One region of the Halomonas koreensis genome, then DNA from elsewhere that is predicted to be linked to it. Evidence: predicted binding sites of a transcription regulator. Region 1 holds the regulator's gene; the other holds the start of a gene.
What was found. Region 1 encodes sigma-54, which starts transcription at its own class of promoters, with help from an activator protein. Its sites were predicted from a motif close to TGGCACNNNNNTTGCTNT; they were not measured.
Positions count from the first base shown of each region.

Region 2: QC818_RS11630 (nitrate reductase) is a predicted target of sigma-54. The motif match lies at 2,178-2,195, and genes of this name have one in related genera.

Region 1 is NZ_JARWAK010000018.1:47,019-52,934, reverse strand. Features, by position in the region: gene yjgA (ribosome biogenesis factor YjgA) at 1-175, opposite strand, end outside; gene pmbA (metalloprotease PmbA) at 291-1,631, shown strand; gene QC818_RS16600 (HPr family phosphocarrier protein) at 1,806-2,075, opposite strand; gene rapZ (RNase adapter RapZ) at 2,080-2,982, opposite strand; gene QC818_RS16590 (PTS sugar transporter subunit IIA) at 3,012-3,494, opposite strand; gene hpf (ribosome hibernation-promoting factor, HPF/YfiA family) at 3,498-3,809, opposite strand; gene QC818_RS16580 (RNA polymerase factor sigma-54) at 3,922-5,322, opposite strand; gene lptB (LPS export ABC transporter ATP-binding protein) at 5,477-5,916, opposite strand, start outside.
Region 2 is NZ_JARWAK010000009.1:115,784-121,699, reverse strand. Features, by position in the region: gene QC818_RS11630 (nitrate reductase) at 1-2,029, opposite strand, end outside; gene QC818_RS11625 (ANTAR domain-containing response regulator) at 2,405-2,998, shown strand; gene QC818_RS11620 (CmpA/NrtA family ABC transporter substrate-binding protein) at 2,995-4,026, shown strand; gene QC818_RS11615 (NAD(P)/FAD-dependent oxidoreductase) at 4,264-5,595, shown strand; gene nirB (nitrite reductase large subunit NirB) at 5,592-5,916, shown strand, end outside.

The DNA.
Region 1 (5,916 bases):
TGCGGTCGGTCTCGGCGATGGCCGCCAGGAGCTCGTCGGACAGCGGAAAGCGGGCGCGCTCGGCGGGCTTCATGGCGATCAGGCGTTCGCCGAGCGCCTGGAGGGCGTGCATCTCGCGCTTGAGCTGGGACTTGCTGGGCCGCTCGTCGGCCGGAGAGAGATCTTCCTGGGTCATGCCGCGTTCATCCGTCGTGGAGAAAGGCCCAGTATACCAGCCCGCCGCGGCGGGCTGACCATTGCCACATGCTTGAGGATCGGCCCCCGGGCCGATCGACTGAGGAGTCGAGACGATGACACAGGCTTTCGATGCCGCCGCCCAGCAGTCGCTGCTGGAAACCCGTGCCGAGGCGGCGCTGGCGCTGGCCCGCCGGCTCGGCGCCGATGCCTGCGAGGTGGGCGCCAGCGTCGACCAGGGGGTGGGCGTCAACGTCCGCGAGGGCGAGGTGGAGACCGTCGAGCTGTCCCGGGACCAGGGCATCGCGGTGACCGTCTACGTGGGCAGCCGCAAGGGCAGCGCGTCTTCCACGGACGCCGCCGAGGCCTCGATCAAGGACGTGGTCGAGAAGGCCCTGGCCATCGCCCGCCACACCGGCGAGGATCCGGCGGCGGGGCTCGCCCCCGCCGAGCTGATGGCCCGGGAGCTGCCCGACCTGGACGTCCACCATCCCTGGGCGCTGTCCACCGAGGAGGCGATCGACATCGCGCTGGCCTGCGAGGCCGCCGGGCGCGGCATGGCGGGCATCAAGAGCTCCGACGGCGCCGGCTTGTCCAGCGGCGAGGGCGTGCGGGTCTACGCCAACAGCCACGGCTTCCTGGGCAGCCAGCGCGGCAGCCGCCATTCGCTGTCCTGCCTGCTGATCGCCGAGGACGAGCACGGCATGCAGCGCGACTACGACTACACCAGCGCCCGTGACCCGCGCGACCTGCTGGCCCCCGAGGTCGTCGGCGAGAGCGCCGCCCGGCGCACCCTGCGCCGGCTGGGGGCGACCCGGCCGGCCACCGGGCGGATGCCGGTGCTCTTCGACCCGAGCCTGGCCGCGGGGCTGGTCGGCCACCTGCTGGGGGCCATCGCCGGCGGCGCCCTCTATCGCCAGTCGTCCTTCCTGTGCGACCGGCTGGGCGAGACGCTCTTCCCCGAGTGGTTCTCGCTGCAGGAGAAGCCCCAACTGAGGGGCGGCATGGCCAGCAGTCCCTTCGACAACGACGGCGTGGCGACCCGCGACAACGTCTTCATCGACCAGGGGCGCCTGGCCAGCTACCTGCTCTCCGCCTACAGCGCCCGGCGGCTGGGCATGGAGACCACCGGCAACGCCGGCGGCGCCCGCAACCTGCGCCTTGACGCGCCGCTGGAGCGCCAGGAGGCGCTGCTTTCGCGGATGGATCGCGGCGTGCTGGTCACCGAGCTGATGGGGCAGGGCGTCAACGGCGTCACCGGCGACTACTCCCGGGGCGCGGCGGGCTTCTGGGTGGAGGACGGCCGCATCCAGCACCCGGTGGAGGAGTTCACCATCGCCGGCAACCTGGAGGCCATGTTCAAGGGCCTGGCGGGCGTCGGCGACGACACCGACACCCGCGGCAGCATCCACACCGGCAGCTGGCTGATCGACGAGATGACGGTCGCGGGCGGCTGACCCCTTCGGGCAGCTGTAAGCTATAAGCCGTAAGCGGTAAGAAAAAGCGTTGCCACCACAGGCTGGTGGCAACGTCCTGCCTCACGCCTCACGCCTCACGCCTCACGCCTCACGCCTCACGCCTCACGCCTCACGCCTCACGCCTCACGCCTCGCACTTCGCACCTCGCCCCTGTCAGGCCTCCTCGTCGAACCGCGCCTCGAAGAGTGCCTCCAGGGCGTCCAGCACGTCCTCGCCGTCCTCGCCGTCGGCCTCCAGGGTCAGCTCGGTGCCGCAGGGGGCGGCCAGCATCAGCAGCGACATGATGTTGGCCGCGTCGGCCTGCTGCTCCCCGTGATGGACGGTGACCCGGGCGGCATAGGGCTGGCAGCACTGCACCAGGCGGGTGGCGGCGCGGGCGTGCAGGCCGCGCTTGTTGGTCAGGGTGAGGGTTCGGCGGGGCACGGGGTCAGGCATCCTCGTCGTCGGTCGGCGGCGCGGGCAGGGTGAGGTGAACGCCGAGCTCCCGGTGGCGCAGCCGGACGCCGGCCCGGGTCTCGGCCAGGCGGCGCGCCAGGCGCTCGGCCAGGTAGGTGGAGCGGTGCTGGCCGCCGGTGCAGCCGATGGCCACGGTCAGGTAGCTGCGCTGGCTGGCCCGATAGCGGGGCAGCCAGCGCTCGATCCAGGCCAGGATGTCGCCGGCCATCTCGTCGACCACCGGATAGGCTTCCAGGAAGGCGATCACGCTGGCATCGAGGCCGGTGGCATCGCGCAGGCGCGGATCCCAGTAGGGGTTGGGCAGGCAGCGGGCGTCGAAGACGATGTCGGCGTCCAGGGGCACGCCGCGCTTGAAGCCGAAGGATTCCACCGTCAGCGTCAGCCCCTCCGGGCGGTGACCGGCGACCTGGTCGGTGATGCGGCCGCGCAGGTCGTGCACCGAGAGCCGGGAGGTATCGATCAGCAGGTCGGCCAGGTCGCGGATCCCGGCCAGGGCGTCCTCCTCGCAGTCGATCGCCTCGGCCAGGGTCATCTCGCTGTCGCGGGTCAGCGGATGCCGGCGTCGGGTGGCGGAGTAGCGCTCGAGCAGGATGCGGGCGTCGGTGGTCAGGTAGATCACCTGGCAGTGGATCTGGCGCGCGCGGACCTCGTCGAGCAGGTCGGGGAAGCGCTCCAGGGCGTGCGGCAGGTTGCGGGCGTCGATGCTCACCGCGATGGCGCTGCGCAGCGACTGGCCGCCGCTGAGCTCGTCCACCAGGGGGCCGAGGAGCATGGCCGGGAGGTTGTCGATGGCGTAGAAGCCCAGGTCCTCCAGCGCCTGCAGGGCGATCGACTTGCCGGAGCCGGAGCGTCCGCTGATGATGACGAGCTGCATGACGGGGGTCTCCTGGTCGAGCGGCCGGATCAGTCGCGGCTGTCGCTGGGGGCCTGGCGTCGTATGGCCTCGATGAGGCAGTCGTGAAGCTCGCGTTGGCTGCCGGCGCGGCGCAGGGCGCTGCGGGTCTCGGCGTCGTTCATCACCCCGGCGACCTGGCCGAGCAGGGCGAGATGGGCGTCATCGGCCTGTTCGGGCACCAGCAGCACGAACACCAGGTCCACGGGCTCGCCGTCGACGGCGTCGAAGTCGACCGGCTCGGCGAGCTTGAGGAAGCCGGCGATGGGCGCCTTGCAGTGGGGGTTGCGGGAGTGCGGAATGGCGACCCCGTGCCCGATGCCGGTGCTGCCCAGGCGCTCGCGCCCGATCAGCCGGCTGAAGACCTCCTGGCTGTCGAGGCTCGGGGTGTTCTGGGCGATGAAGGTGCTGAAGAACTCCAGCACCCGTTTCTTGCTTCCCCCGGGCACGCCGAAGAGGATGCGCTCGGGGGGCAGGATGGCTTCCAGTGACATGGGTCAGCGGACGCTAGCGGCGCCCTGGGCGCGTGCCTGGGCCTTTTCCTTGTGCTTGACCAGCTGGCGGTCGAGCTTGTCGGCAAGGGCGTCGATGGCGGCGTACATGTCGCCGTCCATGGCCTCGGCATGGAGGTCGGCACCGGCGGCGTGAAGGGTGCAGGCGGCCTGCTGGCGTTCCTTCTCGACGGAGAGCGTGACCTGGACGGTGGTGATGTTGTCGTAGTGGCGCTCCAGGCGAGCGAGCTTTTCCTGCACGTAGTCACGCAGGGGATCGGTCAGTTCCACGTGGTGGCCGGTGAGGTTGACTTGCATGACACGCTCCTTGCTCCTTGGGTGGTGACTCGATTGTAACCCTTTTTGGTGCCATGCAAACCCCCCGTCCGGCGCCCCGCTCAGGGCCGTTCAACGCAGCCGGGCAACGCCCTCAGCGCAGGCGCTTGCGCTGGCTCGAGGAGGGGATCTGCATCGCCTCCCGATACTTGGCCACGGTGCGCCGGGCGACCTCGATGCCCTCCTCGCCGAGCAGGGCCACCAGGCGGCTGTCGGAGAGCGGCTTGCGGGGCGGCTCGTCCTGGATCAGCTTGCGGATGCGGGCGCGGATCGCGGTGCTGGAGTGGGCATCCTCGCCGCCGCCCACCTGGCTGGAGAAGAAATACTTGAGCTCGAACACGCCGCGCGGGGTGTGGATGAACTTCTGGGTGGTGACCCGCGAGATGGTCGACTCGTGCATCTCCACCGCCTGGGCGACATCGGCCAGGATCAGCGGCTTCATGGCCTCCTCGCCGCGTTCCAGGAAGTCGAGCTGGCGGGTCATGACCTCGCGCCCGACGCGCAGCAGGGTGTCGTTGCGGCTCGACAGGCTCTTGATCAGCCAGCGGGCCTCCTGGAGGTGGTCCTTGAGGAACTGGTTGTCCTGGCTCTTGTCGGCGCGCTTGATCAGTGCCGCGTAGTCGGGCTGGATGCGCAGCCGCGGCATGGCCTCGGGGTTGAGCTCCACCTGCCAGCCCCGGGCGGTGTGGCGCGCGATCAGGTCGGGGATCACGTAGTCGCTGTCGCCGCTCGAGAAGGCGCTGCCCGGGCGCGGGTCCAGGCCGCGGATCAGGGCGATCACCCGATCGAGGGTGGCGTCGTCGAGCCCCAGGCGGCGCTTGAGCAGGCGCCGGTCGTCGCCGGCCAGGGCCTCGAGGAACTGGCGCACCAGGCGGCGCGCCTGGGGCAGCAGGGGGGTATCGTCGGGCAGGGCGGCGAGCTGCAGCAGCAGGCACTCGCGCAGGTCCCGGGCCAGCACGCCGGTGGGCTCGAACTGCTGGAGGCGCAGCAGCACGCCCTCGACCTCGCGGTGGGTCAGGCCGTCGAGGCCCTGGGCGCGCAGGCCGTCGCGGAGCTCGTCCAGGGACTGGTCCAGGTAGCCGTCGGCGTTGACGGCATCGATCAGGCTCTCGGCGATGCGCGTCTCGCGCTCCTCCAGGCCGCTCATCGCCAGCTGCCAGGCCAGGTGGCCCTGCAGGCTCTGGCCGGCGGCCTGGCGTTCGAAGTCGGGCCCCTCGCCGCTGCCGCCGGCGTCCTGGAAGGTGTCCGACCAGTCGCTGTCCACGCTGAGCTCCGCGGGGATCTCGTCGGCCCAGTCGTCGTCGGCGGCCTCGCCGACCGCCTGCTCGCCGAAGTCCTCCTCGAGCTCCAGCATGGGGTTGGCCTCCAGGGCCTGCTGGATCTCCTGGCGCAGGTCGAGGGTGGAGAGCTGCAGCAGGCCGATCGCCTGCTGCAGCTGCGGCGTCATGGTCAACTGGGTGCCGACGCGCAGTTGCAGGGATGCCTTCATGGCCATGGGGGGCTCCACTCTCCAGGCGAAGAAGCCCCCACCCTAGTCCCGGCGGCGGCGCGGCGCAAGTCCTGGCCAAGCAATTAGCATGCCACCGGCAAGCGCCATGCCCGTCGCCATTCGTCGACGAAATATCAGTGACTTGCGAAGAAAAATCGAGTCAGAGCCGGAAGTCCTGACCCAGGTAGACGTCGCGCACCTTCTGGTTGGCGAGGATCGCCTCGGCGTCGCCCTCGGCGATGATCTGGCCGTCGCCGACGATGTAGGCGCCGTCGCAGATATCCAGGGTCTCGCGCACGTTATGATCGGTGATCAGTACGCCGATGTGGCGATCCCGGAGCTGGCGAATGATGCCCTTGATCTCGCCCACCGAGATGGGATCGACCCCCGCGAAGGGCTCGTCGAGCAGGATGAAGTCAGGTTCGGTGGCCAGGGCCCGGGCGATCTCGACCCGGCGTCGCTCGCCGCCCGACAGGCTCATGCCCGGATTGTCGCGGATATGGGTGACGTGGAAATCCTCCAGCAGCTGCTCGAGGCGCGCCCGGCGGCCGGCGCGATCCAGGTCGCCCCGGGTCTCCAGGATGGCCATGATGTTGTCGG
Region 2 (5,916 bases), on a different contig from region 1:
TGCGCGCCGCGCCGCTGAAGCGGTCGGTCCAGTGCATGGGCACGAAGACCTCGCCGCGACGCTGGCCCCTGGTCAGCCGCACCCGGCCGCGATACTCGCCGCCGGCGCCGGTCAGCCGCGCCAGCTGCTGGTCGCCCACGCCGAACGTCGCGGCATCCTCCGGGGTGATCTCGACGAACGGCTCGGCGCGATGGTTCATCAGCCGCGGTGCCCGGGCGGTACGGGTCATGGTGTGCCACTGGTCGCGCACCCGACCGGTGTTGAGGCGCAGCGGGCGTGCCGCGGAGAGCGCCTGCGCGGGGCCCCGCGGGCGCACCGGCATCAGCCGGGCCAGGCCGTCCGGAGTGGCGAAGCGGCCATCCTCGAACAGCCGCGTGGTGCCTCGCGGCGCGGCCTCGGTGACCGGCCACTGGACGGGCGCCAGGGCGTCGTAGGCCTCGCGGTCGAGCTCGGCCAGCGCCGTGATATCGAACAGACGGCGGCCGTCGTTCTCGAAGCCCGACAGCCGGGCGTGCTCGACGAAGATCTCGGCGGGGTGCTCATAGGCGAAGGCCTCGCCGTAGCCCAGACGCCGGGCCACCTCGCAGACGATCCACCAGTCGTGGCGCGCCTCCCCGGGGGGCGGCAGCAGGCCGCGCTGGCGCGAGATGCGCCGCTCGGAGTTGGTCACGGTGCCGTCCTTCTCCGACCAGGAGGAGGCCGGCAGCACGATGTCGGCATAGGGCAGCAGGTCGGTGTCGGCCATGCACTCGGAGACGATCACCAATGGGCACTTCGCCAGCGCCGCCCGCACGCGGTCGGCGTCGGGCAGGCTGACCGCCGGGTTGGTGGCCATTACCCACAGGGCCCGGACCTCGCCGCGCTCGATGGCCTCGAACAGCTCCACGGCCTTGTGTCCCGGCCCCTCGGGCAGGGTCGGCACCAGGTGCTCGGTGGCCCAGAAGCGCGTGACCCGGTCGATGGCGCCGGGCGAGTCATAGTCCATGTGGGCGGCGAGCTGGTTGGCCAGGCCGCCGACCTCGCGGCCGCCCATGGCGTTGGGCTGGCCGGTGATCGAGAAGGGTCCGGCGCCGGGCAGGCCGATCTTGCCGCCGGCCAGGTGGCAGTTGATGATGGCGTGGCACTTGTCGGTGCCGCTGGACGACTGGTTGATGCCCTGGGAGTAGAGGGTCACCACGTGCAGCTGGCTGGCGAACCAGTAGAAGAAGGTCTCCAGACGCTCCGGGTCGAGATCGCAATCGGCGGCGACGGCCTCGACGGAGCCATCGTCCTCGCGGGCCGCGGCCAGCGCCTCCTCGAGCCCTTGGGTGTGCCTCTCCAGGTAGACCCGGTCGAGCCTGCCCTTGTCGGCCAACCAGGCGAGCAGGCCGTTGAACAGCCGGGCGTCGCTGCCGGGCTTGAGTCCCAGGTAGAGATCGGCGATCTCGCAGGTATCGGTGACGCGGGGATCGATCACCACCACCCGCATCAAGGGATTGCGCACCTTGGCGGTGCGCAGTCGCTGATAGAGCACCGGATGGTTCCAGGCCAGGTTGGCGCCCACCAGCACGACCAGTTCGGCCTCCTCCAGGTCCTCGTAGCTGCAGGGCACGGCGTCGGCGCCCAGCGCGCGCTTGTAGGCGGCCACCGCCGAGGCCATGCACAGCCGTGAGTTGGTATCCAGGTGCGGCGTGCCGAGGAAGCCCTTGAACAGCTTGTTGGCGACGTAGTAGTCCTCGGTGAGCAGCTGCCCCGACAGGTAGGCCGCCAGGGCCTCGTCGCCCGCGGTGTCGCGGGTGGCCTGGAGCCGTTCGGCCACGGCGTCGAGCGCGGTGTCCCAGTCGACCTCGACGCCGTCGACCCGGGGGCGCGTCAGGCGGCCGTGGCTCCCCAGGGTCTCGGCGAGCGCCGAGCCCTTGACGCATAACCGTCCGTAGTTGGCCGGATGGCCCCCGTCACCCTCCACGCCGTGGAGGCGTCCGTCCTCGATGTCGACCCTCACGCCACAGCCGACGCCGCAGTAGGGGCAGGTGGTTCGAGCCTGATGCATTGGTGCACTCCTCGATAGCGATCGCGGGTCCCGGAACGACGACGCCCACCGTCCACACCGGCAAGGGCCGAGGTGGAGGGTGGGCGTCGTTGCCATGGGTCGCCGACGCGGCGACCCGGGATGATTTGCCGGTAGTACTGGCAAGAGTCAAGCAAGGGGCGTGCCATCCGCGGTGAGGCGCGTCGTGGCGGGCTTGCCCCACGCCCCCGTGACGCAATTTGCACCAGACCGCAGCGACGAAGGCCCGCCACGCCTTCCGGAGGTGCAACCTCCGTCGCCGCCGAGCAGGAAGCGCGCCCCGAGCGCCGGCCCCGCCGTCGCTGGAATGATTCTTGCAAGCGCATGGGCAATGACCAAGACCAAGAGCCATACCCCATGCCCCAGCCCTTGCGAATCCTGCTGGTCGACGACGAGACCGTCCGCGCCGCCATGGTCGAGGAAGCCCTCGGCCAGGAAGGCCACGAGGTGATCTGCCACCTGCAGAGCCCGGCCAGCCTCAACGACATGGTCGCCCGCCATGCCCCCGACGTGGTGATCATCGACATGGAATCCCCCGACCGGGACACCCTCGACAGCATGGCGCTGCTCAACCGGGAGAACCCGCGTCCGGTGGTGTTCTTCGCCGACCAGCACGACCCCGATTCCATGCAGGCCGCGCTGGCCTCCGGGGTCAGCGCCTATGTGGTGGACGGCCTGGTGCCGAGTCGCGTCAAGGCGATCCTCGAGGTCGCCGTCGCGCGCTTCGATGCCTTCCAGTCGATGCGCCAGGAACTCGACCGCACGCGCAGCCAGCTCGCCGAACGCAAGCGCATCGAGCGGGCCAAGGGCCTGCTGATGAAGCACCAGGACTGTGACGAGCCTCAGGCCTACCGGATGCTGCGCAAGCTGGCCATGGACCGCGGCCAGCGCATCGGCGAGGTGGCCGCCAACGTGATCGATATCCTCGAAGGACTGGAGAAAGGCCAATGAGCATGTCCCACGCCCCCGAGCGTTCCCATCTGACCCTGGGATTCGTCCCGCTGCTGGATGCCGCCCTGCCGATCGTCGCCCGGGAAGGCGGCTTCTTCGCCGCCGAGGGGCTCGACGTCACGCTGTCCCGCGAGAGCGCCTGGTCGACCCTGCGCGACAAGCTCGCCGCCGGCCTGCTCGATGGCGCCCAGCTGCTCGCCCCCCTGCCGCTGGCCATGAGCCTGGGGCTGTCGGGCCCGCCCTGCGACACCCTGGCTCCGCTGGTGCTGGGACGCAACGGCAACACCCTGGTGCTGTCGCACCGCTGGGCGCAGGGCATGGCCGCCCCCTACGACGACACCCCCGGAGGGCGGGACCCGGCCATCAACGCCCGCGGCTTCGCCGCCCGATTGCCAGGCCGCGGTGCCCCGAGGCCACGCCTGGCCATGGTGCACCCCTTCTCCAGCCACCATTTCCAGCTGCGCGACTGGCTGGCCCTGGGCGGCCTCGATCCCGACGCCGACGTCGAGCTGGTGGCCCTGCCGCCATCGCGCATGGTCGAGGCCCTCGAGCTGGGACGCATCGAAGGCTTCTGCGTCGGCGAGCCCTGGGGCACCCAGGCCGCGCATCGCGGCGGCGGCCATATCGTCGCCACCGGCGCCCAGCTGTGGCCCGGTCATCCGGAGAAGGTGCTGGGCGTGACCCGGCATTGGGCCGAGCGCCACCCAACCACCCTCACGGCCATGATCCGCGCCCTGATCGCCGCCGCCGACTGGCTGACCGCTTCCCCCGACCACCGTCGCCAGGCGCGAGACTGGCTGGCCCTGCCCCCCTACCTGGACCGCGCCCTGGACCACCTGCCGACCCTGCCGCTGGGGGAGGCGCCGGTCGACCAGCGCTTCACGGCCCTGCGCCCCGACGCCGGACAGCTGGGGGCCGTGGTGGAACACCTGGCCCGGCAGCTCGGCGGCTCCCTCGACCGCGAGCGGATCGACGCCTGCTACAGCCCCGTGCATGTCGATGCCGCCACGCCCCGGGGAGGTGCATGATCCCCGCACCGGGGCGACCACCGCCTCGATCGCCTGCCCACCACCCCGCCACAAAGCCCTGTATTTAAAGGAGTTCACAGAAAACTGGCCCGATAATTGATTGGTACTGAGCGAACGAAGGGCCCCCGGCCCCGGCGGTCAACGGCGATCGCACATCGAATGCCAGACGAAGACGTCTCCATGCTCCCCACAGCCGGGGAGCGTCGAGGCGTCTTCCGCGTTTCAGGAGGGAATCCCATGTGCCCCGATGACTCCATACGGCCTCAGGCGGCGGCCTGCCCCATCGATCACCTGGTGATCGTCGGCAACGGCATGGCCGGCCAGCGTCTGGTCGAAGGCCTGGTCCGCCGCGACGGCGCCCCCCGCCGCATCACCCTGATCGGCGAGGAACCCTGCCCCGCCTACAACCGCATCCTGCTCTCGCCGCTGCTGGCCGGCGAGATGGAGCGCGAGGCGCTGACCCTGCGCGACGCCGACTGGTACGCCGCACACGGCGTCGAGCTGGTGCTCGGCGAGCGGGTCGAGGTCATCGACCGGCAGGCCCGGCGGGTGATCACCGATGCCGGCCGCGAACTCGGCTACGACCGCCTGGTGCTGGCCACCGGGTCGCGGCCGGCCATGCCGCCGATTCCCGGCCTCGAGCTCGATGGCGTTCATGCCTTCCGCGATCTCGATGACGCCGCGGCGCTGGTCGATTGCTCCCGGGCCCGTGGCGACGGGCGCGCGGTGGTGATCGGCGGCGGCCTGCTGGGCCTGGAGGCCGCCGAGGGCCTGCGCAAGCGCGGCATGAGGGTGAGCGTCGTCCAGCGTGACGCACGGCTGATGAACCGTCAGCTCGACGCCACCGCCGCCGGCCTGCTCGAGGACGAGCTCGCGAGCCGCGGGCTCGAGATCATCACCGGCGGCCGGCTCGATCGCCTGGAGGCCGACGACGACGGCCATGTGACCGGCGCCCGTCTGGCCGATGGCCGCTTGTTGCCCGCCGATTGCCTGGTGGTGGCCATCGGCATCGCACCCAATGCCGAGCTGGGCCGCACGGCCGGCCTCGAGGTCGACCGCGCGGTGGTCGTCGACGCCCACCTGACCAGTTCCGACCCGGCGATCCATGCCCTGGGCGAGTGCTGCCAGTTCGAGGGCAGCACCTATGGGCTGGTCGAGCCGATCTGGCGCCAGGTCGAGGTGCTCACCGCCCACCTGGCCGGCGAAAGCTCTGACGGCTACGTGGAGGCGCCCACCGCCACCAAGCTCAAGGTCAGCGGCGTGTCGCTGTATGCCTTCGGCTCCATCGAGGCCGACGACGACCACGAGGTGCTGACCTATCACGATCCGGATCACGGCGACTACCGGCGCCTGCTGCTGCGTGACGGCCGCCTCGAGGGCGCCGTGCTCTACGGCGACACCGCCGCCGGCCCCTGGTATTTCGAGCAGTCGCTGGCCGGCCGCGACCTGAGCGCCTGTCGCCAGGCGCTGCTGTTCGGTGCCAGCGACGCCACCCCGCTTCTCGACGATCCGACTTCCACGACGCCGAATCCAACCATGAAAAGCCCCCTGCAGGAGGAGGCCGCATGAACCAGCCCAGTCCCGAAAAACCGCAGCTGATCATCATCGGTAACGGCATGGTCGGCCACCATCTGGTCGAGCAATTCATCGAACGCGGCGCCACCGAGCGCTACCGCATCACGGTGTTCGGCGAGGAGCGGCATCGCGCCTACGACCGCGTCCACCTCTCCGAGTACTTCGCCGGCCGCGACGCCGAGTCGCTGGCCCTGTGCGACGCCGACTTCTACGCCGCGGGCGGCGTCGAGCTGCGCCTCGACGAGACGGTGACCGCCATCGACCGCGACAAGGCCGAGGTAGTCACCGCCCAGGGTCGCTACCCCTACGAGCGGC